One region of the Isoptericola sp. NPDC057391 genome, then DNA from elsewhere that is predicted to be linked to it. Evidence: predicted binding sites of a transcription regulator. Region 1 holds the regulator's gene; the other holds the start of a gene.
What was found. Region 1 encodes HspR, which represses chaperone genes until heat shock. Its sites were predicted from a motif close to AAGTTGAGTCNNNNNGACTCAACTT; they were not measured.
Positions count from the first base shown of each region.

Region 2: the regulator HspR is predicted to act here: its motif matches at 10,222-10,246, upstream of clpB (ATP-dependent chaperone ClpB).

Region 1 covers NZ_JBHVBO010000034.1:14,084-26,061, reverse strand. The annotation lists partial or broken gene ACFUVW_RS07270 (sigma-70 family RNA polymerase sigma factor) at 1-272, opposite strand, end outside; gene ACFUVW_RS07265 (hypothetical protein) at 491-1,267, shown strand; gene ACFUVW_RS07260 (DUF1540 domain-containing protein) at 1,304-1,612, opposite strand; gene ACFUVW_RS07255 (heat shock protein transcriptional repressor HspR) at 1,769-2,194, opposite strand; gene ACFUVW_RS07250 (DnaJ C-terminal domain-containing protein) at 2,230-3,234, opposite strand; gene grpE (nucleotide exchange factor GrpE) at 3,371-4,006, opposite strand; gene dnaK (molecular chaperone DnaK) at 4,003-5,883, opposite strand; gene ACFUVW_RS07235 (cold-shock protein) at 6,083-7,021, opposite strand; gene ACFUVW_RS07230 (GNAT family N-acetyltransferase) at 7,098-7,622, shown strand; gene ACFUVW_RS07225 (hypothetical protein) at 7,656-8,306, shown strand; gene ACFUVW_RS07220 (GNAT family N-acetyltransferase) at 8,313-8,789, opposite strand; gene ACFUVW_RS07215 (histidine phosphatase family protein) at 8,833-9,495, opposite strand; gene ACFUVW_RS07210 (MFS transporter) at 9,411-10,781, opposite strand; gene ACFUVW_RS07205 (LysR family transcriptional regulator) at 10,854-11,750, shown strand; gene ACFUVW_RS07200 (response regulator) at 11,735-11,978, opposite strand, start outside.
Region 2 covers NZ_JBHVBO010000076.1:1,812-13,789, reverse strand. The annotation lists gene ACFUVW_RS11410 (hypothetical protein) at 1-395, opposite strand, end outside; gene pyrE (orotate phosphoribosyltransferase) at 392-976, opposite strand; gene ACFUVW_RS11400 (SpoIIE family protein phosphatase) at 973-2,274, opposite strand; gene ACFUVW_RS11395 (SDR family NAD(P)-dependent oxidoreductase) at 2,330-3,103, opposite strand; gene ACFUVW_RS11390 (VOC family protein) at 3,172-3,681, shown strand; gene ACFUVW_RS11385 (MerR family transcriptional regulator) at 3,738-4,550, shown strand; gene ACFUVW_RS11380 (exodeoxyribonuclease III) at 4,591-5,481, shown strand; gene ACFUVW_RS11375 (septum formation family protein) at 5,498-6,187, shown strand; gene ACFUVW_RS11370 (C40 family peptidase) at 6,634-7,443, shown strand; gene clpB (ATP-dependent chaperone ClpB) at 7,555-10,161, opposite strand; gene ACFUVW_RS11360 (LppM family (lipo)protein) at 10,309-11,370, shown strand; gene ACFUVW_RS11355 (alpha/beta hydrolase) at 11,363-11,978, shown strand, end outside.

The DNA of each region.
Region 1 (11,978 bases):
AGGCGACGCACCACGGTGAGCAGGTAGGCCCGGAACGTGGCGTCGGGGCCGCCGCCGTGCTGCAGCACGTCGAGCACGCGGTGGAACGCCTCGGCCACGAGGTCGTCCGCGTCGACCGACGACCGGGCGTACTGCCGGGCCACGGCCCGCGCCGCCGGGACGTGCCGGGTGTAGAGGGCTCCGAACGCCTCGAGGTCTCCGCCACGCACGTCGAGGATCAGCTCGGCGTCGCTCCGCGCCGAGTCGTCCGACCCCACGTAGACGTCCGTCATGGCCGACCTCGCTCTGACTGTTGCGCGCCCGTACCGCGCAGACTCCCGTACTCTACGTGCTTCCCGGGGCGGCCCCAGGGGTGAAATTGCCCAGGATCACCGCAGGATTCCCGCAGCATTCCGTGCCTGGGGCAGCGGAGAGGGCTCTCCGAGGGTGACTTGCGGTGAAAGTGCCGGACAACTGCGTCATGATGGCTGCCCATGGCGGTCCCATCATCATGAACCGGTCCACGAGCGGGCCTCCGGACGCGCCCGAGCACGTCTCGGACGTGATCGACCGCTGGCGCGCGACGAGCCTCGCCGAGGTATGGCTGCGCCCCGACGACTGGTACCACCCCGCCGTCGACGCGCTCGTCGAGGCCTTCGACGAGGGTCGTTCCCCGCACGCGGCCGCCCACCGCCTCGGCGCCGCGCGCGGGCGGGCCGGCGTCGGCCTGGGCGAGACGCTGGACGACGTCGAGTGCCTGTACCGCTCCACCCACCAACCGCCGGACCCGGACGCGATCCGCGCGGTGGCCGTCGGGTGGGTGCGCGGCCGCGACGCCGAGCCGGCGCTGGGCGCGCTGCGCGACCCCGGCTCCGGCCTCCCGACGCGCGAGTACCTCGCCGAGCGGCTGCGGGAGACCTACGGCGCCGCCGTCGGCGCGGACCGGGGCGTGCCGGACACGCACTGCCTCGTCGTCGTCGACGTCGCGGTCGACGGCCTCGCCCCGTGGGACCGCGCCGCACGCTCCGCGACCGTCGGCCGCGCGCTCGAGCAGGTCTACGGGGAGGGGCACCCCATGGCCGCCCTCGCCGACGGTGTGTTCGCCGTCCTGTCCCGCCGGGACACCGACGTGCCGGACCTGGCCAAGGTCACCCGCAGCGTGGTGGAGCGCAACGCCGCGCTCATGGGTCTCGAGGACATGCTGAGGCGCCCCACCCGGGTGTGGGTGGAGCGCCTCCCGACGTCGCACGCCGCGGCCGCCGAGCTGCTGACGCAGCTGGCCCGCTAGCAGCCCGGCGGGCCCGCCGGCCGGGCGGGTGCCGCGTCAGTGCGGGGCGTACGTGAGGCAGTCGGCGTGGCTCTCGTCGTCGGGCCCGGGCCCCACGCGGATGGCCGAGGCCGCGCACTCGAGGTCGGTGTTGTGGACGCAGTCGCCGCGCTGGCAGGCGCCCACGTGGGCGACGACCTTCTCCAGGCCGCCCTTGGAGCTCAGCGGGATGAACGTGGCGCACGCCGCGTCGCCGCTGTGCCCCGCGATCGTCACCGCCCCGGCGTGGCAGCCGTGGTCGTGGTTGTAGCCGCAGCCCTCGACGGTGCACTCGGTGACCTCGGGCATCTCCATCAGCGTGCTCATGGTGCGCTCCTCGCCGCTCGACGCCGGCTCTCGCCGCCTTCGACCACGATATTCCTCTCACCACGGAAATGCACAGCGAATTCGACATTGAATTCACTGAGGAAAGCCTTACCAATTGCTCTATGAATTAGCGAAGAATTGCGTTGCGGAAAGACGTCAGCCGCGGCGGTGCGGGCGCCACAGCACCAGCGCACCTTCCTCGGCCTCGACGTCGGCCCGCTCCGCGCGGCGCACGCGCTGACCCCGGCGCACGACGACGACGTCGCCCGTCGTGCCGGCCGTGAACACCCGGCCGCCGGGCTGCACGGCGAGCGCCGCGAGCCGACCCTCGAGCTGGGCGACGTGCTCCTGCAGGTCGAGGATGCGCCGGATCCCGGCGAGGTTGATGCCCTCCACCTGTGCGAGGCGCTGCACCTCGAGCAGGCGCGCCACGTCGCGCTGGGAGTAGCGGCGGCCACGGCCGGCGGTCCGGCGCGGGGTGACCAGCCCGAGGCGGTCGTACTGCCGCAGCGTCTGAGGGTGCATGCCCGCGAGCCGGGCCGCCTGCGACACGGTCAGCACCGGCGCGTCCTCGGTGACCATCGCTACCTCCCTCGCCGCCGCCCGACGCCCCGGCGTCACTCCGCCGCGCGTTGCGCGAGACCCGCCCGCACGTCCTCGTGGTCGCTCTCGGCGGCGAACGCCTCGAGCGCCTCCTTCGCCTTCTTGCTGAGCTTCTGCGGCACGGCCACCTGGACCGTGACCAGCAGGTCGCCCTGCGTCTTCGCGGTCTTCACGCCGCGGCCCTTGACGCGCAGCACGCGCCCGGTGGGCGTGCCCGCGGGCACCTTGAGCCGCACGGTCTGGCCGTCGAGCGTCGGCACCTCGACCGTCGTGCCCAGCGCGGCCTCCGCGAACGTGACGGGCACCGTCATGCGCAGGTTCGCGCCGTCGAGCGTGAACACGGGGTGCGCCGCGACGTGCACGGTGACCACGAGGTCGCCGGCGTCGCCGCCGCCCGAGCCCGGGCGCCCCTTGCCGCGGATGCGCAGCTTGCGGCCGTCGTTCACCCCGGCGGGGATCTTCGTCTTGACCTTGCGGCCGTCCACCGTGAACTCCACGGTGGCGCCCTCCACCGCCGTGCGGAACGGCAGCGTGGTCTCGGCCGCGACGTCCGGGCCCTTCTGCGGCGTCGTGAAGCCGGCGCGCCGGCTGCCGCCGCGGAACCCGCCCTGGCCGCCGAGCATGGAGCTGAGGATGTCCTCGAAGCCCCCGCCGCGCGCGCCGCCCTGCGGGTACTGCTGGTAGCGCACGTTCGGGCCGGCACCGCCGCCGAACATGGAGCCGAAGACGTCCTCGAACCCGTTGCCGCCGCCGCCCGGGCCCGCCGCGAAGCGGGCGCCGCCGCCGGCCATGGCGCGCACGGCGTCGTACTGCTGGCGCTGCTCGGAGTCGGACAGCACGGCGTACGCCTCGCCGATCTCCTTGAACCTCGCCTCCGCCGACGCGTCGCCCGGGTTCTGGTCCGGGTGGTACTGGCGCGCGAGCTTGCGGTACGCCTTCTTGATGGCCGCGTCGTCCGCGTCCTTGGGGACGCCCAGAGCGGAGTAGAAGTCCTTCTCGATCCAGTCCTGACCTGTCACGACGCCCCCTTCCTGATCATGCTCGTGATCTCATCATCCTCGGTGTCGCGGTGCGACCTGCGCACCTGCCTTCGAGAACGGGATCTCTCGCGGCAACGGTGCCGATGACGCGAGAGATCCCGTTCTCGAACGCTGGCTACTCGGGCCCGACGACGCCCACGCGGGCGGCGCGGACGACCCGCTCGCCGATGCGGTACCCGGGCTCCACCACGAGGTTGATCGTCGTGGCGGTGGCGTCCGCGTCGGTGGAGTGCATGAGCGCCTCGTGCACGGTCGGGTCGAACTCCTCCCCGACGGCGCCGTAGCGCTCGATGCCGAACTTCGCCAGCGACGCGTCGAGCTTCTCCGCGATGGCCGCCATGGGCCCGCTCAGCTCGGCGTGCTGCTTGGCGCGCTCGATGTCGTCGAGCACCGGCAGCAGCGCGGCCAGCACGTCCTGCGTGCCCTGGGTCCGCGCCGCCTCCTGGTCGCGCAGCGACCGGTTGCGGTAGTTCGTGAACGACGCCCGCTCGCGCTGCAGCGCGTCCAGGTGCTCCGCCGCCTCGGCCTTGGCCTTGAGGACCTCGGCGCTCTCGGCGGCCTCGCCCTCGGGCTCGAAGTCGAGCGCCGCGAGCGGGTCGGAGCCCTCGGCCCCGCCCTGGTCGCCGGAGGCCCCGGAGGTCTCCCGGGCCTCACCCGACTCGGGGTCGACCTTGCGCTTGTCGGTGAACTGGAACGGGGTGTCCCCCGAGCCCTCCGGCTCGGGGGTCCCCTGCGTGTTCTCGTCCGTCACTTCTTGTCGTCCTCGTCGTCGACGATCTCGGCGTCGACCACGTCCTCGTCGGCCGCCGAGGACGGCTGCGAGGGCTCGCCCTCCGGCGCGTCGCCGGCGGGGGCGCTCTCGGCGCCCGCCTGCTGCTCCGTGGCGTAGAGCGCCTGGCCGATCTTCTGCGAGGACGCGCCGAGCTTCTCGTACGCGGCCTTCACGGCGTCGGCGTCCTCGCCCTCCAGGGCGGTCTTGACGCCGGCGATGTCCGCCTCGACCTCGGTCACGACCTCGGCGGGGAGCTTGTCGCGGTTGTCCGCGATCTGCTTCTCCATCGAGTACGCGAAGGCCTCGGCCTGGTTGCGGGTCTCGGCCTCCTCGCGACGCTTCTTGTCCTCGGCGGCGTGCTCCTCGGCGTCCTTCACCATGCGGTCGATGTCCTCCTTGGGGAGGGCCGACCCGCCGGTGATCTTCATCGACTGCTCGGTGCCCGTGCCGCGGTCCTTGGCGGACACGTGCACGATGCCGTTCGCGTCGATGTCGAAGGTGACCTCGATCTGCGGGACGCCGCGCGGCGCCGGGGCGATGCCGGTGAGCTCGAACGTGCCCAGCGGCTTGTTGTCGCGGGTGAACTCGCGCTCGCCCTGGAAGACCTGGATCGCCACGGACGGCTGGTTGTCCTCCGCCGTGGAGAAGATCTCGCTGCGCTTGGTCGGGATGGCCGTGTTGCGCTCGATGAGCTTGGTCATCACGCCGCCCTTGGTCTCGATGCCGAGGGACAGCGGGGTGACGTCGATGAGCAGCACGTCCTTGCGCTCGCCGCCGATGACGCCGGCCTGCAGGGCCGCGCCCACGGCGACGACCTCGTCCGGGTTGACGCCCTTGTTGGGCTCCTTGCCGCCGGTGAGCTCCTTGACGACCTCGGTCACGGCCGGCATGCGGGTGGAACCACCCACGAGCACGACGTGGTCGATGTCGGAGACCGAGATGCCGGCGTCGCGGATGACCGCGTGGAACGGCGCCTTGGTGCGGTCGATGAGGTCCTGCGTCATCTGCTGGAACTGCGCCCGCGTGAGCTTCTCGTCCAGGTGGACCGGACCGTTCTCGCTCATCGACAGGTACTGCATCGAGACGTTGGTGCTCGTCGCGGACGAGAGCTCCTTCTTGGCCTGCTCGGCCGCCTCGCGCAGACGCTGCAGGGCGATCTTGTCCTTGGACAGGTCGACGCCCTCGGTGTTCTTCACCTGCTTGATGAGGTGCTCGACGATGCGCTGGTCCCAGTCGTCGCCGCCGAGGCGGTTGTCGCCGGAGGTGGCGCGCACCTGGATGGTGGAGAAGTCGTCCTCGTCCTTGCCGACCTCGAGGAGCGAGACGTCGAACGTGCCGCCGCCCAGGTCGAAGACCAGGATGAGCTCGTCCTCCTTGCCCTTCTCCAGGCCGTAGGCGAGGGCCGCCGCGGTGGGCTCGTTGACGATGCGCGTCACGTTGAGGCCCGCGATCTGGCCGGCGTCCTTGGTCGCCTGGCGCTCGGCGTCGTTGAAGTACGCCGGGACGGTGATGACCGCGTCCGTGACGGGCTCGCCCAGGTACTCCTCGGCGTCGCGCTTGAGCTTGCCGAGCACGCGCGCGGAGATCTCCTGCGCGGTGTACTTCTTGTCGTCGATCTCGACCGACCAGTCGGTGCCCATGTGGCGCTTGACCGACGAGATGGTGCGGTCGACGTTGGTGACCGCCTGACGCTTGGCCACCTCACCGACGAGGACCTCGCCGGTCTTGGAGAACGCGACGACGGACGGCGTCGTGCGGGACCCCTCCGCGTTCGCGATGACGGTGGGCTCGCCGCCCTCCAGGACGGCGACCACCGAGTTGGTGGTACCCAGGTCGATACCGACTGCTCGAGCCATGTGTGCTGCCTCCATGCGTACGTCCGGGCGCCTGTGCGCCCGAGGTTGAGTCAACTGCACTCAACGTAAATCTCGGCGTCCCCGCCTCGCAAACCGCGGGCGCCAAAGTTGAGTCTGTATGGCTCAACCTTGCTCGGGGCGCCGATATTCCCGCAGGTGATCCCTGCTGTTCGCCGTGAGCGAACAGCAGGGCCGGCGCTCAGATCAGCTCGACGCCGTCGGCCTGCGGGCCCCGGTCGCTCTGGCGGATCGTGAACCGGACGCGGTCGCCCTCCTCCAGGAACTCGGCGTCCCGCACGACCGACACGTGCACGAACAGGTCGTCGCCCCCGGCGTCCGGGGTGATGAAGCCGAAGCCACGGTCCGCGTCGAAGCGCGCGACGGTGCCCTCGCCGCCGCGCACGCGCCCGCCGGACCCCGCCGGGCGGCCGGATCGGCCACGGTCCCGGTCGCGCCCCGTGCCGCGCGCGGCCCCGGAGCCGCGCACGAGGCGCACGTCACGGGCGTTCGGCCCCTTGTCGCCCTCGACGACGTCGTACGTCACGCGCGCCCCCTCGGACAGCGAGGTCAGCCCCGGGCCGAGCGCGTTGACGTGGACGAAGAGATCCCCGCCCCCCGAGTCGGGGGCGATGAAGCCGAAGCCCTTGGTGTCGTCGAACCAGGACACGGTGCCGTCCGCGCCGTCGGAGGCCGGCCGCGCCGCCTCCGCCGCGAGCGGCAGCAGGTGGTCGGCCTGCGGCCCCTTCTCCCCCTCGGCGACCAGGAACGCCACCCGTTGGCCCTCCGAGATCACGCCGCCCCCGACGATCGCCGAGCTGTGCACGAAGATCTCGGTGCGGCCGTCGTCGGGGGTGACGAAGCCGTAGCCCTTGGTCGGCTCGTACCAGTTCACGGTGCCGAGGACGCCCAGGGCCGCGTCGGCGGGCTGGTCGCCCGTGACCCGGACGCGGCGCGCCTGGGGGCCACGGTCACCCTCGCCCACCTCGAACTCGACGGCCTGCCCCTCACGGAGCTGCTTCGGACCGTCACCGCCGACGATCTCGGACGCGTGCACGAAGAGGTCCTCGGCCTCGTCCCCGAGGTCGATGAAGCCGAACCCTCGGTCGGCGTCGAACCATCGGACTGTTCCCTGGGGCACCCTGATACTCCTCGTCTCGGCAGCTGTTGCTGACCTCCAGTGTCGCGCGGAGGACGGCGACGGCGAGAATCGCCGGGTGACCCGCGACGCGACGCCCCCGCCCACCGCCCGGCTGCGGTTCCGCGCGATGGGCCCGGCAGACCTCGACGAGATGGCCGCGCTGCTCGGGGACCCGGACGTCATGGCGTACTACCCCGCCCCGAAGACGCGTGCGGAGGCGGCGGCGTGGATCGCCTGGAACCAGGAGAACTACGCCCGGCACGGCCACGGGCTGTGGATCCTCGAGACCCTCGACGGCGCGTTCGTCGGGGACTGCGGGCTCACCTGGCAGCGCGTCGGCGAGGACTTCCGGCTCGAGGTGGGCTACCACGTGCGGCGCGAGCTGCAGGGGCGTGGCTTCGCGACCGAGGCCGCCGCCGCGTGCCGCGACGTCGCCCGCGACGTCCTGGGGGCGCGCGAGCTCGTGGCGATCGTCCACCCGGACAACACGGCGTCCCGCCGGGTCGCGGAGAAGCTCGGCATGCGGCACGTCGCCGACGACACGACCGGCCCGGTCCCCGTCCGCACCGTGATGGGCATGGACCTGCGCGCCCGCACGTGACGCACGCGCGTCGTCCTGTGGTGGGATCGGCGCATGCGCCCTGAGACCGCCGAGGAGTACTACGCCCGCATCGCCGCCCGGACCGGCCCGGACGGGCGGCTGCCGGTCGCCGTCGAGGAGATGCCCGGCTGGGACATCTACCCCTACGAGACCGACTCGCTGCGGCTGAAGCCGCTGCGCCCGCTGGCCGACGCCGAGCCGCCCCGGAGCGGCGAGGACCCCGCGGACTGCTGGTGCGCGGGCGGGGCCGACGAGCGGGCCGCCAGGTTCGAGGGCTGGGTCTGGCGCAACGAGCGGTGGGTGCTCACCGCGGACCTCGCGCAGAGCCTGCCGGCGTTCCTCACCCTGGTTCCCGTCGCCACGCACTGTGACCTGCCGACGGTGCCCCCGGACCTCGCGGCGGAGATGGGGCAGCTGGTCGTCGCCGTCTCGGCGGCCGTCGAGGCGCTGCCGAGCGTGGGCCGCGTGCAGCTCGCCAAGTGGGGCGACGGCGGGGCGCACCTGCACCTGGCGTTCCTCGGCAGGCCCGCGCGCGTGCTCCAGTTCCGCGGCTCGCCGCTTCTGGACTGGGCGGAGAACCTGCCCGACGTCCCCGCCGACGTGCTGCGTGCCAACGCCGCCGCCGTGGCGGCGCACCTGGCGGCCGCCGTCGGCGGCGAGGTCGGGCTCGCCGCCGCGGGGTGACCGGCGTCAGAGCGTCTTGCGCATCTGCTGCGTGACGACGGCGTACCCGGCGGAGTCGTAGAGCGCGACGGCGGCGGCGTTGCGGCCGAAGACGTTCAGCTCCAGCGCCGTGGCGCCCGCCTGCCGGGCGGCGTCCTCCGTCGCCGTGAGGAGCGCCCGACCCAGGCCCTGGCCGCGCCGCGACTCGACGACCTCGATGTCGTACAGGAACGCGATCCCCGCCGTGGCGTGCGGCGGGTCCAGGGCCACCCAGCTGCGCCCCACCGGCTCCCCGTCGGCGTCGACGGCGACGTTGACGAGCATCCGCTCCGTGGCCGGCCCCTGCGGCAGGAGCCGGGCGGACTCCTCGCGGGCCCGACGCACCGCCCCCTCGTGCGGCCAGCGGCCCGCCGCCACCTGCTCGGCCGCGTAGTCCGCCGCCAGGGCGTCCTGCCACTCGTCGAACTCGGCCGGGGTCATCGGGCGCAGCGTCACCGTCGTCATGTCGCGATGCTGGCACGTTCCCGCGTCGTGCGGGCTGCCGCGCTCAGTCGTCGACCGGCTCCCCGGTCGGGTCGTGCGCGACGACGGCGTCGAGCAGCTCGCCGCCGACGGGCTCGCGCTGCCAGTCGACCAGCCGCCAGCCGGAGGCCGGGTCGCCCTCGACCTCGATGAGGCCGGTGTTGGCGAGCGGCGTGTGCGCCAGCTCCTCGACGTCGAGGCCGCGGACGCGCGCGCCGGACCACGACCGGATGGCGGCGCCGTGCGAGACGGCGAGGACGGCCTCGTGCCCGTCGGACGCGAGCGCCGCGACGGCGTCGTCGAACCGGGCGAGGAACGCGTCGCCGTCGGGCCCGCCGGGCATGCGCCGCGACCGGTCGCCGCGCGACCAGGCGAACACGGTCTCGAGGTAGGTGTGGTGGTCGGCGAGGTCGGAGGACATCTCGAGGGCGCCGGCCTCGACCTCGCGCAGCCCGTCGAGCACGGTGGGGCGCAGGGCCCGGGCGGCGGCCAGGGGGCCGGCGGTGTCCGAGGTCCGCACCAGCGTCGACACCGCGAGCGCGTCGATCCGCCGCCCCTCCAGCGCGGCCGGGACGGCGGCGGCCTGCTGCTCGCCCAGCGGGGTCAGCCGGGGCCCGGGGGCGCCGGTGTCGAGCAGGCCCGCCACGTTCGAAGGGGTCTGGCCGTGTCGCAGCAGGAGGAGACGCATGCCCCTAGCCTGCGGCATCGGCCCCCGCCCGGACGACCGCCGCCCCGCACGGCGCCGTCGGGCCCGGGACGACGGTCCGGCGCTCGCAGCCGCCATGCCGCCCCCAGGCCGACGACGGCGGCCGCGACCTGCACGACGCCCGTCGCGACCAGCGCGGGCCCCGCGCCGACCCACCCGATGACCGCGCCGCCCACGAGCAGCCCGAGCGAGGCGCCGCCCGAGTGCAGCACCGTCTCCGCGGTGAACGCGGCCCGCCGCGCGGGGCCGGAGGTCCGCTCGCTGATCAGCGCGTTGAGCGCGGCGATCCCGAACGGCGTCGCGAGGCCGCCGACGGCGGACACGAGCGCGACGCCCGCCACGCTCGGCACCACCACGGGGAGCGCCGCGAACGACAGCCCCAGCACCGCCCAGGTGCCGACCGCGGTCGCGAGCCGCGGCAGCCGGTCGACGACCAGCGGCGCGGCCAGCGACGCCGCGACCGACGTCGCCCCGTAGCCGCTCATCCCCGCCGCGATCAGCGCGCCGGGCATCCCGTGCTCCACGCCGAGCACGGCCAGCCCGAGGCTGAAGCCGAACCAGCACACCCCGCCGACGCCCGCCGCGACGATCCCCACCGCGACCTGCGGGTGGCCGCGCAGGACGGCGAGCACCGGCGTCGGCCCGGCGTCGCCCCGGCCGGTCGTGCGGCCGCCCGCCCGCGGCACGCCCAGCATCGCCGCGGCCCCGACGAGGACGACGGCAGCCTGGCACCACAGCAGCGGCTCCGCGCCCCACGCCACGACCAGCCACGCGCCCAGCGGTGGCGCGAAGATCATCGAGACCCGGTGGGCGAGGTCCTGCCACGCGAGCCAGCGCGCGGCGGTACCGCCCGCACCGTCGGCTCCGGCCGCGCCGTCGTGCCGCCCCGCGTCGGCGAGGTCGGCGACGAGCGCGCGCTCGGCGGGCCCGAGCAACGGGCCCGCGACGCCCGTCACGAGGCCGGAGGCGCACAGGCTGACCGCGCCCACCTGCCCGGCGAGGGCAGCGACCGGCACGATCGCGAGGCCGGCGACCTGCACCAGCATGACGACGGCGAGCGCCCGCCCGGACACCAGCCGCTCGCGCAGACCGCGCCCCCACCAGCCGACCGACAGCAGCGGCAGCCCGGACATCCCGCCCACGAGCCCGGTGGCCCACGCCTCCCCCGTCTCGGCGAGCGCCACGAGCGGCAGCGCGACGGCGGTGACCCGCGCACCCACCCAGGTGAGGAAGGTGATCGCGGTGAGGATCAGGAGGGGTCGACGCATGCCTCGATCCTCGGCAGCCGCGGCCGCCGCCGGTAGACGGCGGCGCGCACGCCTCGCTCATACGCTGGCGGCATGACCTCCCGTCTGACCGTGGACGACCTGCAGCTGGCCGAGGCGGTCGCGCGGCACGGCTCCGTGGGCGCCGCGGCCCGCGAGCTGCTCGTCGCGCAGCCGTCCGCGAGCCGCCGCCTGTCCGCCCTGGAGCGCCGCCTCGGCACACCGCTCTTCGACCGCGACACCACCGGTGCCCGGCCCACCCCGGCCGGTCGCGAGCTCGCCCGCCTGGCCGCGGGCCTGCTCGCCGACCTGGACGCCCTGCCCGACCAGGTGCTCGCCGCCGTCGCCGCGCCCACCCTGTCCGTCGGCACCATCCAGGCCCTCAGCCCGATGGTGCTCACCGCCGTCGAGCTCGAGCTGCCCGAGGTCACGATCCTCCCCGAGGTCGACCACGGCCCGAACCTCGTACGGCAGGTGCACGAGGGCACCCTGGACGCCGCGATCGTCACCGTCGCGGAGCAGATCGTGGTGCCGCGCGGCCTGCAGCGCACCCCGCTGGGCGAGTCGCCGCGGGTCGTCGTGCTGCCCGACGGCGCGGCCCCGCTCGCCGCCGGGAGCCGCCCGTTCGCGGGGCGCACGGTCGTGTACAGCCTCATCGACCTAGCGGGCGAGACCACCCACCGGCGCCTGTCCGCGCTGGGCGCCGTGCCGCGCCGCGGGCCGACCACCGAGGCCACGCTGCGCATCGCGCGCGAGCTGGGCTGCCCGGCCCTGATGCCCGAGCTCACCGCCCGCTGGTACGCCGCGCCCGGCGACCGGATCGTGCCGTCGCCGGTGCCCGGCACGGTGCGGGTCACGCTCGTCACCGGCACCCCGCGGCCCGCCGTCCTGGCCGACGCCCTGCCCCGGATCACGGCCCGGGTGCTGGGCACCGCTGCCGTGGAGCGGGCGGACGCTCAGCGCAGCCGGTAGCGGCGCTCGGGGCGCCCCGCGGTGCCGTAGTTGAGGCGCACCGCGGCGCGCCCCGTCGTCGCGAAGTGCTCCAGGTAGCGGCGGGCGCTGACGCGGCTGACGCCGACGGCGTCGGCGCACTCGGTGGCGCTGAGCTCGGCGCCGTCCGCGAGCGCGGCGAGCACGGCGTCGGCGGTCTCCTGGCTGAGGCCCTTGGGCAGGGGCTCGCGCGGCGTCGCCTGCGGCGTA
Region 2 (11,978 bases), on a different contig from region 1:
GAGCGGTACTGCACGCCCAGCTCGAGCGACCACACGTCGCGCCCGTCCACCCGTGCGCGCAGCACCTCGCCGAACGTGTGCCCGACGTCGCTCGCGAGCGGCTCACGCCTCGGGAACGACAGCGCGTCCCGCGGCGCCTCGGGGTGCTCGCCCCCGTACGCCGTCCACCGCCCGGCCGCGACGAGCCTGCCGACGTCCTCCCCGCGGCGCTGGACGAACCGGCGCTGGGCCCGCAGGTACCCGAGCCCCGCGACGACGGCCGCGACGGGCACCAGGACGTACACGACCCACGTCTCGATCGTGCCGAGGCCGGCGAGCACCGCGCAGAGCGCGATCACCGCCCCCGGGACGACGAGGATCGCGAGGCTCGGCCGGCGCGCGGCCGGCCGGCTCACGCGAGGCCCAGGTCGGCCAGGTCGTAGAGGTAGTGGTAGGGCACGCCGAGGGCCTCGATCTTCTCGCCGGCGCCGGTGGCGCGGTCGACGATCGTGGCGCAGCCGAGCACCTCGGCGCCCGCGGCGCGCAGCGCCTCGATGGCCGCGATGGGCGATCCTCCGGTCGTCGTGGTGTCCTCGAGGACCACGACCCGGCGGCCCGCGACCTCGGGGCCCTCGATCTGGCGCTGCATGCCGTGCGCCTTGGCCGCCTTGCGGACGACGAACGCGTCGAGGTCCTGCCCGCGCGACGCCGCGGCGTGCAGCAGGGCGTCCGCGATCGGGTCGGCGCCGAGGGTCAGGCCGCCCACGGCGTCCACCTCCGCCGTGCCGAGGCCGACCTCCTCGAGGTGGTCGAGCAGCACGTGGCCCACCAGCGGGGCCGCGCGGTGGTGCAGCGTGATGCGGCGCAGGTCGACGTAGTAGTCGGCCTCCTTGCCGGAGGAGAGCGTCACCTTGCCGTGCACGACGGCGAGCTCGGTGATGAGGTCGCGCAGCTGCTCGCGGGGCGTGGGGCCGAAGGCGGTATCCGAGGAGGTCACCCGGTCATCGTACCGACGGCCTCCGGCCCGCCCGCGGGGGCGCCGTCCACCTGGAGCGCGACCAGCGCCACGTCGTCGGCGCCCCGGATCGGCGTGCTGCGGGCCAGCACGCAGTCGGCCAGGCGCTCGAGCCGCAGGTCCACCACCTGCTCCACGTCCTGGCGCAGGTGCTCCAGGGAGTCGGTCAGCAGCTCGCCCCGCCGCTCGACCAGGCCGTCGGTGAAGAGCAGCAGCGACGCACCGGGCCCGAGCACGACGGTGGACTCCGGCCGCTCCTTGGGCAGGAGCAGGCCGAACAGCCGGCCGGGACGCTGGTCGACGAGCTCGGCGCCGAGGTCCGGGCGCCGCACGAGCGGCGGCAGCGACCCGGCGCGCGCCCAGGTGACGCGCCGCGACCCGTCGGGCGCGGGCGGGTCGACGACGGCGACCGTGACGGCGGCGAACGCCTCGATCCGCAGCGCGGCGGCGGCGCGCTCGGCCCGGTCGAGGACGGTGGCGGGGCCGGCGTCGTCCTCGACCGCGACGGTGCGCAGCACGCCCTTGAGGTGCGTCATCGTGGCCGCGGCGTCGACGTCGTGGCCCGCCACGTCGCCCAGGACCAGCACCGTCCGGCCCGACTCGCGCAGCACGACGTCGTACCAGTCGCCGCCCACCCTCGTGATCCGGTTCGCCGGCTGGTAGCGGACGTCGACGGCGAGGCCCGGGACGTCCGGCGGCGCGGTGAGGACCGAGGACTGCAGGGTGACGGCCGCCTCGCGCTCGGCGGCCGCCGTCGCGCGCATCCGGGCCACCGTGCTGTGCCACGACATGCGCTCCGGGGTGGCGCGCCCGTCCGCGTCCTCGACGTCGGCCGCGTCGACCTCCTCCACGCGGACGACGACGGCCCGCACCGCGGCGTCCCCCGCCCGCGTGACCGGCAGCACCAGGAGCATCCAGTACCGCGGCCCGGACTCGCCCGTGCGGCGGTCCGGCAGGTCCCAGCGCGCCGGCTCGACGACCTCGGGCATCCCGGTGCGCAGGCAGCGGTCGATCGCCTCGAGGGCCCGGGGCACGGGAGGCGGGCCCCCCGGCACCTGCGCCAGGGCGTCGGCCAGCGTGCGCCCGACCAGGGCGTCGGCCGGCACCCCGAGCAGCTCGGTGTACGAGCGGTTGGCGTCGAGCACGACGAGGTCGGGGTCCAGGACGATCTTCGGCACGGCCACCGCGTCGAAGAGGTCGCGGTAGTCCAGCGCGTCGCCGCCGGGAACGGCGTCCCGGCCGCCCCCGGCGGCCGTCGCCGGCGTCGTCCCCCGGATCACGCCACCATCGTGGGCCGGGCGGCCGGTCCTCGCTCGTGGTCGACGACGGCCGAGGTCAGCGGTACTTGCCGACGGCGCGCACCGCGGCGCGCGGGGCGAGGCGCAGCAGCGCCGAGGCCGCCTTGTAACGGACGGACGGCGTCGAGATGACGACGCCGCGGCGCACGTCCGCGAGCGCCTCGGACACGACGGTCGGGGCGTCGAGCCACCCGACGTCCGGGACGGTGGACATGTCGACGCCCGCCCGGTCGTGGAACTCCGTGTGCACGAACCCGGGGCAGAGCACCGTGGCGGTGACGCCCGTGCCCTTGAGCTCGACGGCGAGCCCCTCCGTGAGCGACCGGACGTACGCCTTCGCCGCGGCGTAGGTGCCGCCGGCGGTGAGCGCGGCGACCGACGCCACGTTGAGGATCGCGCCTCGCCCGCGGGCCGTCATCTGACCCGCGGCGGCGTGGGAGAGCACGAGCACGGCGCGCACCATCACGTCCAGCGCCGAGAGCTCGACGGCGAGGTCGCCGCCGACGAACCGCTGCGCCGTCGCGAACCCGGCGTTGTTGACGAGCAGGCCCACGGGGCGGCGGTCGTCGTCCGCCTCGTCGCCGGTGACGGCGAGCCGGGCGGCGACCCGCTCCAGGTCCTCCGGCACGGACAGGTCCGCCGGCAGCACCTCCACGCGCACCCCGGCCGCGGCGCGCACCTGTGCCGCGACCTGCTCCAGGCGGTCGCCGTCGCGCGCCACGATCACGACGTCGTGGCGTGCGGTGGCGAGCTGCCAGACGAACTCCAGGCCGAGGCCGGCGGTGGCGCCGGTGACGAGCGCGGTTCCCATGGGGGCAGCCTAGAGCGTGGCGGCCGCCCGCTTGACCCTCACGCGACGTCAGGCTCCAGGCTGGCCGCATGACCGACACCACCTTTCCCGCCTTCAGCATCAGCCCCGTGCCGCAGCCCGGCCCCGGCGTGCAGCCGCCGGAGCAGTTCCGCGGCATCTACGGCATGCCGATGTTCCTCAACGTCCCCACCCACGACCTCGAGGCGTCCACCGACTTCTGGGTGAACGGTCTCGGCTTCTTCGAGCTCTTCGCCGCCCCGGGCACGGTGGTGCACCTGCGCCGGTGGGCCTTCCAGGACGTGCTGCTCGTCCCCGGGACCCCTGCCGCCGAGGCCGGCCCGACGACCGTGAGCTTCTCGTGCGTGCAGGACGAGATCGACGCCGTCGCGGCCGCGTGCGAGCGCGTCGCGCCCGGCTCGACCACCGGTCCGCGGGTGCAGCCGTGGGGCACCCTCGACCTGGAGGTCGTGACCCCCGAGAGGACGCGCGTGATCATGACGGCCGCCCGGCCGTGGGACCCGAGCAGCCCCGAGGCGCAGACGGTGCGCGACGAGCTGGGCTTCGGCGCCGAGGGATGACCGGCCCGTGGGCGCGCGGGGGCGGGCACCCGGGCGCCGCGGGCAGACTGGGCGCCATGGCGTCCCGCCCCCAGCCTGCGCGCGGTGCCGACGGGCTGACCGTCGGCGCCGCGGCGCGGGCCGCGGGCGTCACCGTCCGCACGCTGCACCACTGGGACGCCGTGGGGCTGGTGCGCCCGTCCGCACGCACGGCCGCCGGCTACCGCCTGTACACGCCGTCGGACCTGACGCGCGTGCACCGCGTGGTGCTGTACCGCGAGCTCGACGTGCCGCTCGAGGAGATCGCGGCCCTGCTCGACGCGCCCGAGGGGGCGGACGCGTCCCTGCGCCGCCAGCGCGACCTCGTGCGCGAGCGCCTGCGCCGCCTGGGGCGGGCCGCCGACGCCCTCGACCGGCTGGTCGAGGCCCGCGAGCGCGGCGTGCTGCTCTCGCCCGAGGAGCAGGTCGCGCTGTTCGGGGACCGCTGGCAGCCGTCGTGGGCGGAGGGTGCGCGCGAGCGGTGGGGCGACACCGACCAGTGGGCCCAGTTCGCCGAGCGGGCGGCCGAGCGCACCCCTGAGGAGTGGCAGGACGTCGCGGCGGAGGCCGAGGCCGTCCTCGCCGCGCTCGCCGACGCGAGGGCGCGCGGCGTGCGGCCGGGCAGCGCCGAGGCGGACGCGCTGGCCGAGCGGCACCGCGCGTCGCTCGGCGCCTACTTCGACGTCACGCACTCGATGCACGTCGTCATCGGCCGGATGTATGCGGCGGACCCCGAGTTCACCGCGAACCACGACGCGCGGCAGCCCGGGCTGACGGCGTGGCTGAGCGAGGTGATCGACGCGAACGCCCGCGCCCACGGCGTCGACCCGGGCACGGCGACGTGGGGATGAGCGGCCGGCCGCGTCGGCGGCCGCCGGTAGCCTGGCGCCCGTGCGCCTCGCGACCTGGAACGTCAACTCCGTCCGTGCCCGCGTCGACCGGGTGATCGCCTTCCTGGAGCGTTCGGGCACGGACGTGCTCGCCATCCAGGAGACCAAGTGCCGCGACGAGCAGTTCCCCCACGCGGCGTTCGAGGCCGCCGGCTACCAGGTGGCGCACACCGGGCACTCGGCGTGGAACGGCGTCGCCATCGCGTCGCGGGTCGGGATCGCGGACGTCGAGACGTCGTTCCCGGGCCAGCCAGGGTTCGCCAAGCCCGCCGCCGCGCCGGCGCCCGAGGACGACGCGCCCGCCGAGGCCCCCGACCCGTCACCCGACGAGGCACCCGCGGCCACCCTCCTCGACGTGCCGCCGCCGGTCGAGGCCCGGGCGCTGGGCGCCACCTGCGGCGGCGTGCGCGTGTGGTCGCTCTACGTGCCGCACGGCCGGGCGGTGGGCGACCCGCACTACGCGTACAAGCTGGACTGGCTGGGCGCCCTGCGCGACGCCGCGGCCGGCTGGCTCGCGGACGACCCCCGAACCCAGGTCGCGCTCGTCGGCGACTGGAACGTCATCCCGCTGGACACGGACGTCTACGACCCCGCCGCGTTCCAGGGCCACACCCACGTGACCCCCGCCGAGCGGGAGGCGTTCACGGCGTTCGCGACGGCCGGGTACACCGAGGTGACGCGCGAGCACCTGCCCGCCGAGCACACGTACACGTACTGGGACTACCAGCAGCTCGCGTTCCCCCGGAACAAGGGTCTGCGCATCGACTTCGCCTACGCCTCCCCCGCCGTGCGCGAGCGCGTGACCGGCGTCGTCATCGACCGCGACGAGCGCAAGGGCAAGGGTGCCAGCGACCACGTCCCGGTGATCCTCGACCTCGCCGACCCGGCCTGACGCGCACGGAGCACTCGTGACCGACCCGGACCAGCGCGACCCGAACCAGCCCGCCACGACACCCGCGGAGCCGGTGTTCGCCGCGCCGACGCCGGCGGGCGTGCTGCCGACGGAAGGCCTCGCCGACCTCGCCGAGCTCGGCCCGCCGGGGGCGGGCGACGACGGCGCGGCGCCTCCCCGCGACGCCGCGCCGGGGGCCGCCGCGCCCGGGGGCGACGGCACGGCCCGGGCACGCCGGCTCGCAGGTCGCGCGGCCGTGGCGGTGGTCGCGCTCGCCGTCGTGGGCGGCGCCGTCACGATCGGGGTCACGACGGCGCGCGACCGGGCGACCGCCCCCGTGCCGGCCGCGGTGAACGGTGCGCGCGAGGTGAACGCCGTGCAGCTCGTGCTCGGGTCGTGCCTGCGGGACCTCCCGCCCGGCGACGTCGGCCGGGTGACCGTCGTGCCGTGCGCGGGCGAGCACGGGGCGCAGGTGGTGGGGCGCACAGACTCCGCCGCCGGCGCCGTGTGGCCCGGTCACGACGCGCTCGTGCGCAAGGCGTCCGCCGACTGCGGGCCCGGGCTGCTGGGCGCCGCCGGGCGGGAGGTCGAGGGGCTCGCCTTCGTCGTCCTCACCCCGTCCGAGGACGGCTGGTCGGCCGGCGACCGGACAGGGCTGTGCGTCGCGGTCTCCCCCTCCCCCGGGGCGGTCGACCTCCTGCCCTGAGCCCCGGCGTCGCCCCGCACGGGCAGGTCGGTCCTCGATATCCACCCACGGGTGGATTCCTACAGTGATCTTCGTCACATCCGGTATCTCGCGACCGCGCCCGGTTCGGCCCGGCTTGCCCGGACTCGTCCAGCACGGATGCCCACCGGCGCCCGCGGCAACCACACGCAGGTCCTGTTACCGGAACGTGACCTCGAAGGGTCCGCAGGGTTAGCGTCCCTCGACCGCACCTAGCAACGGGTGCCGGCCGACCGGGACGCAGCCGAGTGCTGCCGGCGTCGCGGTGACCACGAATCTCACGGCAGCAGCGGGAGACCCACTTCCGGCCGGCCGCCCGGGCACACCGCCCGGACGCTCCCGGCCTTGGGGTTCAGCCACCACTGGTGGCGGGCCAACGATCTCGGCCTCACCCGACAGCTCATCTCGCAGGCTGGAGGTCACGCCCCATGTCCACGTCCCTCGATGCCGCACGCCCCGGCACCGCCGCCGCGGCCGCCCGCCGGCCCCGCCGGGCGATCATCGCCCTCGCCGTCGCCGGCGCTCTCACCGGCGGTGGCCTCATCGCCGCCGCCCCCCACGCCTCCGCGGCACCGGCGACCGCCGTCAAGACGGCCTCGGCCCCCGCACCGCGCGCCACCCTCTCCGTGTCCAAGCACTCGATCACCGCCGGCCAGGGCACCCGGCCCGTGTACAAGGTCAAGGTCTCGCACCAGGGCAAGGCCGTCTCCGGCAAGGTGCGCCTCCGGATCAGCGGCAAGAGCGTCCAGGTGAAGACCCTGCGCCACGGGAAGGCCACCTTCTCGCCGTCGTCGGCGCACTACCGCAACGGCAAGAACGCGGCGCGCGTGGTCGTCAACCCGTCGGGCAGCGCGCTGCGCACGACCTCGACCCGCACGGTCGGCGTGAAGGCCGTGAAGCTCACCCGCGGCCAGAAGATCGTGCGCGTCGCCCAGGCGCAGGTCGGCGACCGCTATGTGTACGGCGCGAACGGGCCGAACGCCTTCGACTGCTCCGGCCTCACGAAGTACGTCTACAAGAAGGCCACCGGCAAGACCCTGCCGCGCTCCTCGTCGGCCCAGAAGAACCACGGCAAGGCGGTCTCCCGCAAGAACGCCCGCCCGGGCGACCTCATCTGGACGCCCGGCCACGTCGCGGTCTACGTCGGCAACGGCAAGCAGGTCGAGGCCGCGCGCCCCGGCGTCGGCGTCGTGAAGCGCCACATCTGGCAGGACAACCCGCGCTTCATCCGCATGTGACCCTGCCGCGGCAGGACGAGGTTCGCCGAGAGCACGAAGGGGCGGTCCGCACGACGCGGACCGCCCCCTCGTGCTCTCGAACTCCCTCGAGCGACCTCGAGCCAGCTCGAACTACCTCGGCGTGACGACGAGCCCCGCGGCGTCCGCCGCCCGGTCGACGACCACGGTGCCGCCGTCGGACACCGCCCCCGACAGCAGCTCCTTCGCGAGCCGGTCGCCGATCTCGCGCTGCACCAGGCGGCGCAGAGGCCGGGCGCCGTACGCCGGGTCGAAGCCCTCCAGCGCCAGCCACTCGCGCGCGGCGGGCGTGACGTCCACCGTGATGCGCCGGTCGGCCAGCCGCTTCGCGAACGCCGCCACCTGCAGGTCGACGATCTCCCCCAGCTCCTCGACGTTCAGCGCGTCGAAGATCACGACGTCGTCGAGCCGGTTGAGGAACTCCGGCTTGAACGACGCGCGTACGGCCGCCATGACCGCCTCGCGGCGGGCGGCGTCGTCCAGCGCCGGGTCCACGAGGAACTGCGAGCCCAGGTTCGACGTCAGCACGAGGATGACGTTGCGGAAGTCGACCGTGCGGCCCTGGCCGTCGGTGAGGCGGCCGTCGTCGAGCACCTGCAGCAGGATGTCGAAGACCTCGGGGTGCGCCTTCTCCACCTCGTCCAGCAGGACGACGGAGTACGGGCGCCGCCGCACGGCCTCGGTGAGCTGCCCGCCCTCCTCGTAGCCGACGTACCCCGGAGGGGCGCCGACCAGCCGCGACACGGAGTGCTTCTCCGAGTACTCGGACATGTCGATGCGCACCATGGCGCGCTCGTCGTCGAACAGGAAGTCCGCGAGCGACTTGGCCAGCTCCGTCTTGCCGACGCCGGTCGGGCCGAGGAAGAGGAACGACCCGGTCGGGCGGTCGGGGTCGGCCACGCCGGCCCGCGAGCGCCGCACGGCGTCGGACACCGCGCGCACCGCGGCCGTCTGGCCGATGAGCCGCTCGCCGATGACGTCCTCCATGTGCAGGAGCTTCTCGGACTCGCCCTGCAGCAGACGCCCGGCGGGGATGCCCGTCCAGGCGGAGACCACCTCGGCGATCTCGTCGGAGCCCACCTTGTCGGCGATCATCGGCGCCTCGTGCTCCGCGGCACCCTCGGCCTCCTGCGACGCCTCGGCGCGCTCGGCCTCGGCGAGCTCGCGCTCGACCTGCGGGATCTCCCCGTACAGCAGGCGGGCGGCGGACTCGAGGTCGCCCTCGCGCTGCAGCCGGTCGGACTCGGTGCGCAGCTCGTCGATGCGGGCGCGCAGGTCGCCGACGCGGTTGTGCCCGGCCTTCTCCGACTCCCACCGCGCGGTGAGCGCGGCGAGGCGCTCGCGGGTGTCCGCGAGGTCGGCCCGCAGCCGCTCCAGGCGCTCCGTCGACGCGAGGTCGTCGGACTCCTTGAGCACGACCTCCTCCATCTCGAGGCGCGTGACGGCGCGCTGCAGCTCGTCGATCTCGACGGGCGAGGAGTCCATCTCCATGCGCAGGCGCGACGCGGCCTCGTCGACGAGGTCGATCGCCTTGTCGGGCAGCTGCCGGCCCGTGATGTACCGGTCGGACAGCGCGGCCGCGGCGACGAGCGCGGAGTCGGCGATCGTCACCTTGTGGTGCGCCTCGTACCGTTCCTTGAGCCCGCGCAGGATGGCGACGGTGTCCTCCACGGACGGCTCGCCGACGAACACCTGCTGGAACCGGCGCTCGAGGGCCGGGTCCTTCTCGATGTGCTCGCGGTACTCGTCGAGGGTCGTGGCGCCGACCAGGCGCAGCTCGCCGCGGGCGAGCATCGGCTTGAGCATGTTGCCCGCGTCCATGGCGCCCTCGCCGCCGGCGCCCGCGCCGACGACGGTGTGCAGCTCGTCGATGAAGGTGATGACCTCGCCGTCCGACGCGGTGATCTCCTCGAGCACGGCCTTGAGCCGCTCCTCGAACTCGCCCCGGTACTTGGCGCCCGCCACCATGCCGGCCAGGTCGAGCGCGACGAGGCGCTTGCCCTGGAGGGAGGTCGGGACGTCGCCCGCGACGATGCGCTGGGCCAGGCCCTCGACGACGGCGGTCTTGCCGACGCCGGGCTCGCCGATGAGGACGGGGTTGTTCTTGGTGCGACGACTCAGCACCTGCACGACGCGGCGGATCTCGGAGTCGCGGCCGATGACCGGGTCGAGCCTGCCGTCGCGGGCGCGCTGGGTGAGGTCGCTGCCGTACTGCTCCAGCGCCTTGTACGTGCCCTCGGGGTCGGGGCTGGTGACCCGGGACGAGCCGCGGACGGCGGGCAGCGCGGCGCGCAGCGCGTCGGCGGTGGCGCCCGCCTCGCTCAGCGCCTGGGCGGCGGCGGACTGGCCGGCCGCCAGGGCGATGAGCAGGTGCTCGGTCGAGACGTACTCGTCGCCGAGCGCCTCGGCCTCCTTGCCGGCGTTCTCCAGCACGGCGCTCATCGCGCGCGACGGCGCGGGCTGCGCGACGGCGGAGCCGCTGGCCTGCGGCAGGGCGACGAGGGCCGCGCGGGCGCGCTGGCCGATCTGCTGGGCGTTCGCGCCGACGGCGTCGAGCAGGCCGACGGCGACGCCGCCCGTCTGGTGGAGCAGCGCCTGCAGCAGGTGCACGGGCTCGAGCTGGGGGTTGCCCGCGGCCGACGCCGACTGGACGGCGTCGCCGAGCGCCTGCTGCGACATGGTCGTGAGCTTGATGTCCATGGGACCTCCGGGATGACGTGCGGTGACACGGGAAAGACGTCTGTCGGGGGAACGTCGGCAAAGTTGAGTCTATTCCGCTCAACTTTGATCGCAAGCCGCTCGGGACGCCGGGTGGCTCGCGGACGGCCGCTGCGGGATGCTGGGCCGGTGACCACTCCAGCCCGCGGCCCCGTGCGCCGCCTCCGCACCGCGATCGCGGCGGTCCTGGCCGCCGTCGGCCTCCTCGCCCTCGCCGGGTGCATGAAGGTCGACATGGACATGACACTCTCGGAGGACGACACCGTCTCCGGCACGATCGTCATGGCCGTCTCCAACAGCCTCGCCGAGACCATGGGGATGGAGCCCGGCGAGCTCTGGGACCAGGCGGGCGGCGAGATGAGCCAGGGGCTGCCCGAGGGCGCCACGCAGGAGCCCTACTCCGACGACGAGTACACGGGCACGCGGTACACGTTCAGCGACGCGCCCATCAGCGACATCTCCGGCGGGGACGACGAGTCGCTCAGCATCACGCGCGACGGCGACACCTACGTCGTCGACGGGACCATGAACCTCTCCGAGGGCTCCGAGGAGCTGGAGCAGCTGCCGCAGGACGTCCGGGACGCCTTCGACGTGCGGCTCGCCATCACGTTCCCCGGCCCGGTCAGCGACGCCACCGGCACCGTCGACGGCAACACCGTCACCTGGACGCCGCAGGTCGGCGAGAACACTGAGATCCACGCCGTCGGCGCCGCCACCGCCGGCAGCAGCTTCCCGTGGTGGATCGTCGGCCTCGTGGTCGGGCTGGTCGTCATCGGCCTCGTCGTGTGGTTCGTCGTGCGGAACAACCGCCGCCCCGCGCCGGTCACCGGCACCGCGACCGGCGACGCCGCCCTCGCCGCGCAGGCCGCCCCGGGGGCCGTGCCCGCCGCCGGTCCGACGCCGGAGGAGCAGGTCTTCGGCGCGCCCGCCCGCCCCGCCGACGAGCCGACGACCGGCCCCGTGGCCGCGCCGCTCGAGCCGGAGGCCGCGCCCGAGACGGCGCCGCCCGCGGCCCCCACCACCGGCCCCGTCGCGGAGCCGCTGGAGCCCGGCCGCCCGGGCGAGGAGGACACCGTCCGTCAGGCCCCCGCGCCCGACGCCGAGCCCGCGCCGGAGCCCGAGCCCGGGACCGACGCCGGTCCCGAGACCGGCGACGAGGGCCGCCCGTCCGGTCCCTCGCAGGGTGCCTGACGCGCCGACCGCGCCACGACCTGGCCCCGGGGCGTGGCGCGAGGACGTCCTCGGCCCGGAGTTCCGGGCGCGCACCCTGCCCCTGCCGGGCGGCGCGGAGGCGGTGCTGGTGCGGCACGTGCCCTCCACGCCCGACGACGACGGCCCGCCGGGGCGCCGGGGACCCGTCGCGCGCACGGCGGTGCTGTACGTGCACGGGTTCGCCGACTACTTCTTCCACCCGCACCTCGCGGCGGCCGTCGCCGACCGCGGGCTCGCGTTCTACGCCGTCGACCTGCGCGGGCACGGGCGCGCCTGGGACGCCCAGGTGGCCGCCGGCGGCGACCCGAACCAGGTGCGCGACATCGCGGCGTACGCGCAGGACCTCGACGCCGCGGCCGCCGTCGTCCGGGCCGCGGGGCACCAGCGGCTGGTGGTGCTCGGCCACTCCACGGGCGGCCTCGTGGCCCCGCTGTGGGCCGCGGCCCGCCCGGGCCGGGCGGACGCGCTCGTCCTCAACAGCCCGTGGGTCCAGCTCAACAAGCCCCGCCCGGTGCGGCTCGGCGCCACCGCGCTCGTCGAGGCCCTCGGCGTCGTCGCACCGCGCGCCGTCGTGAACCACCTCGACG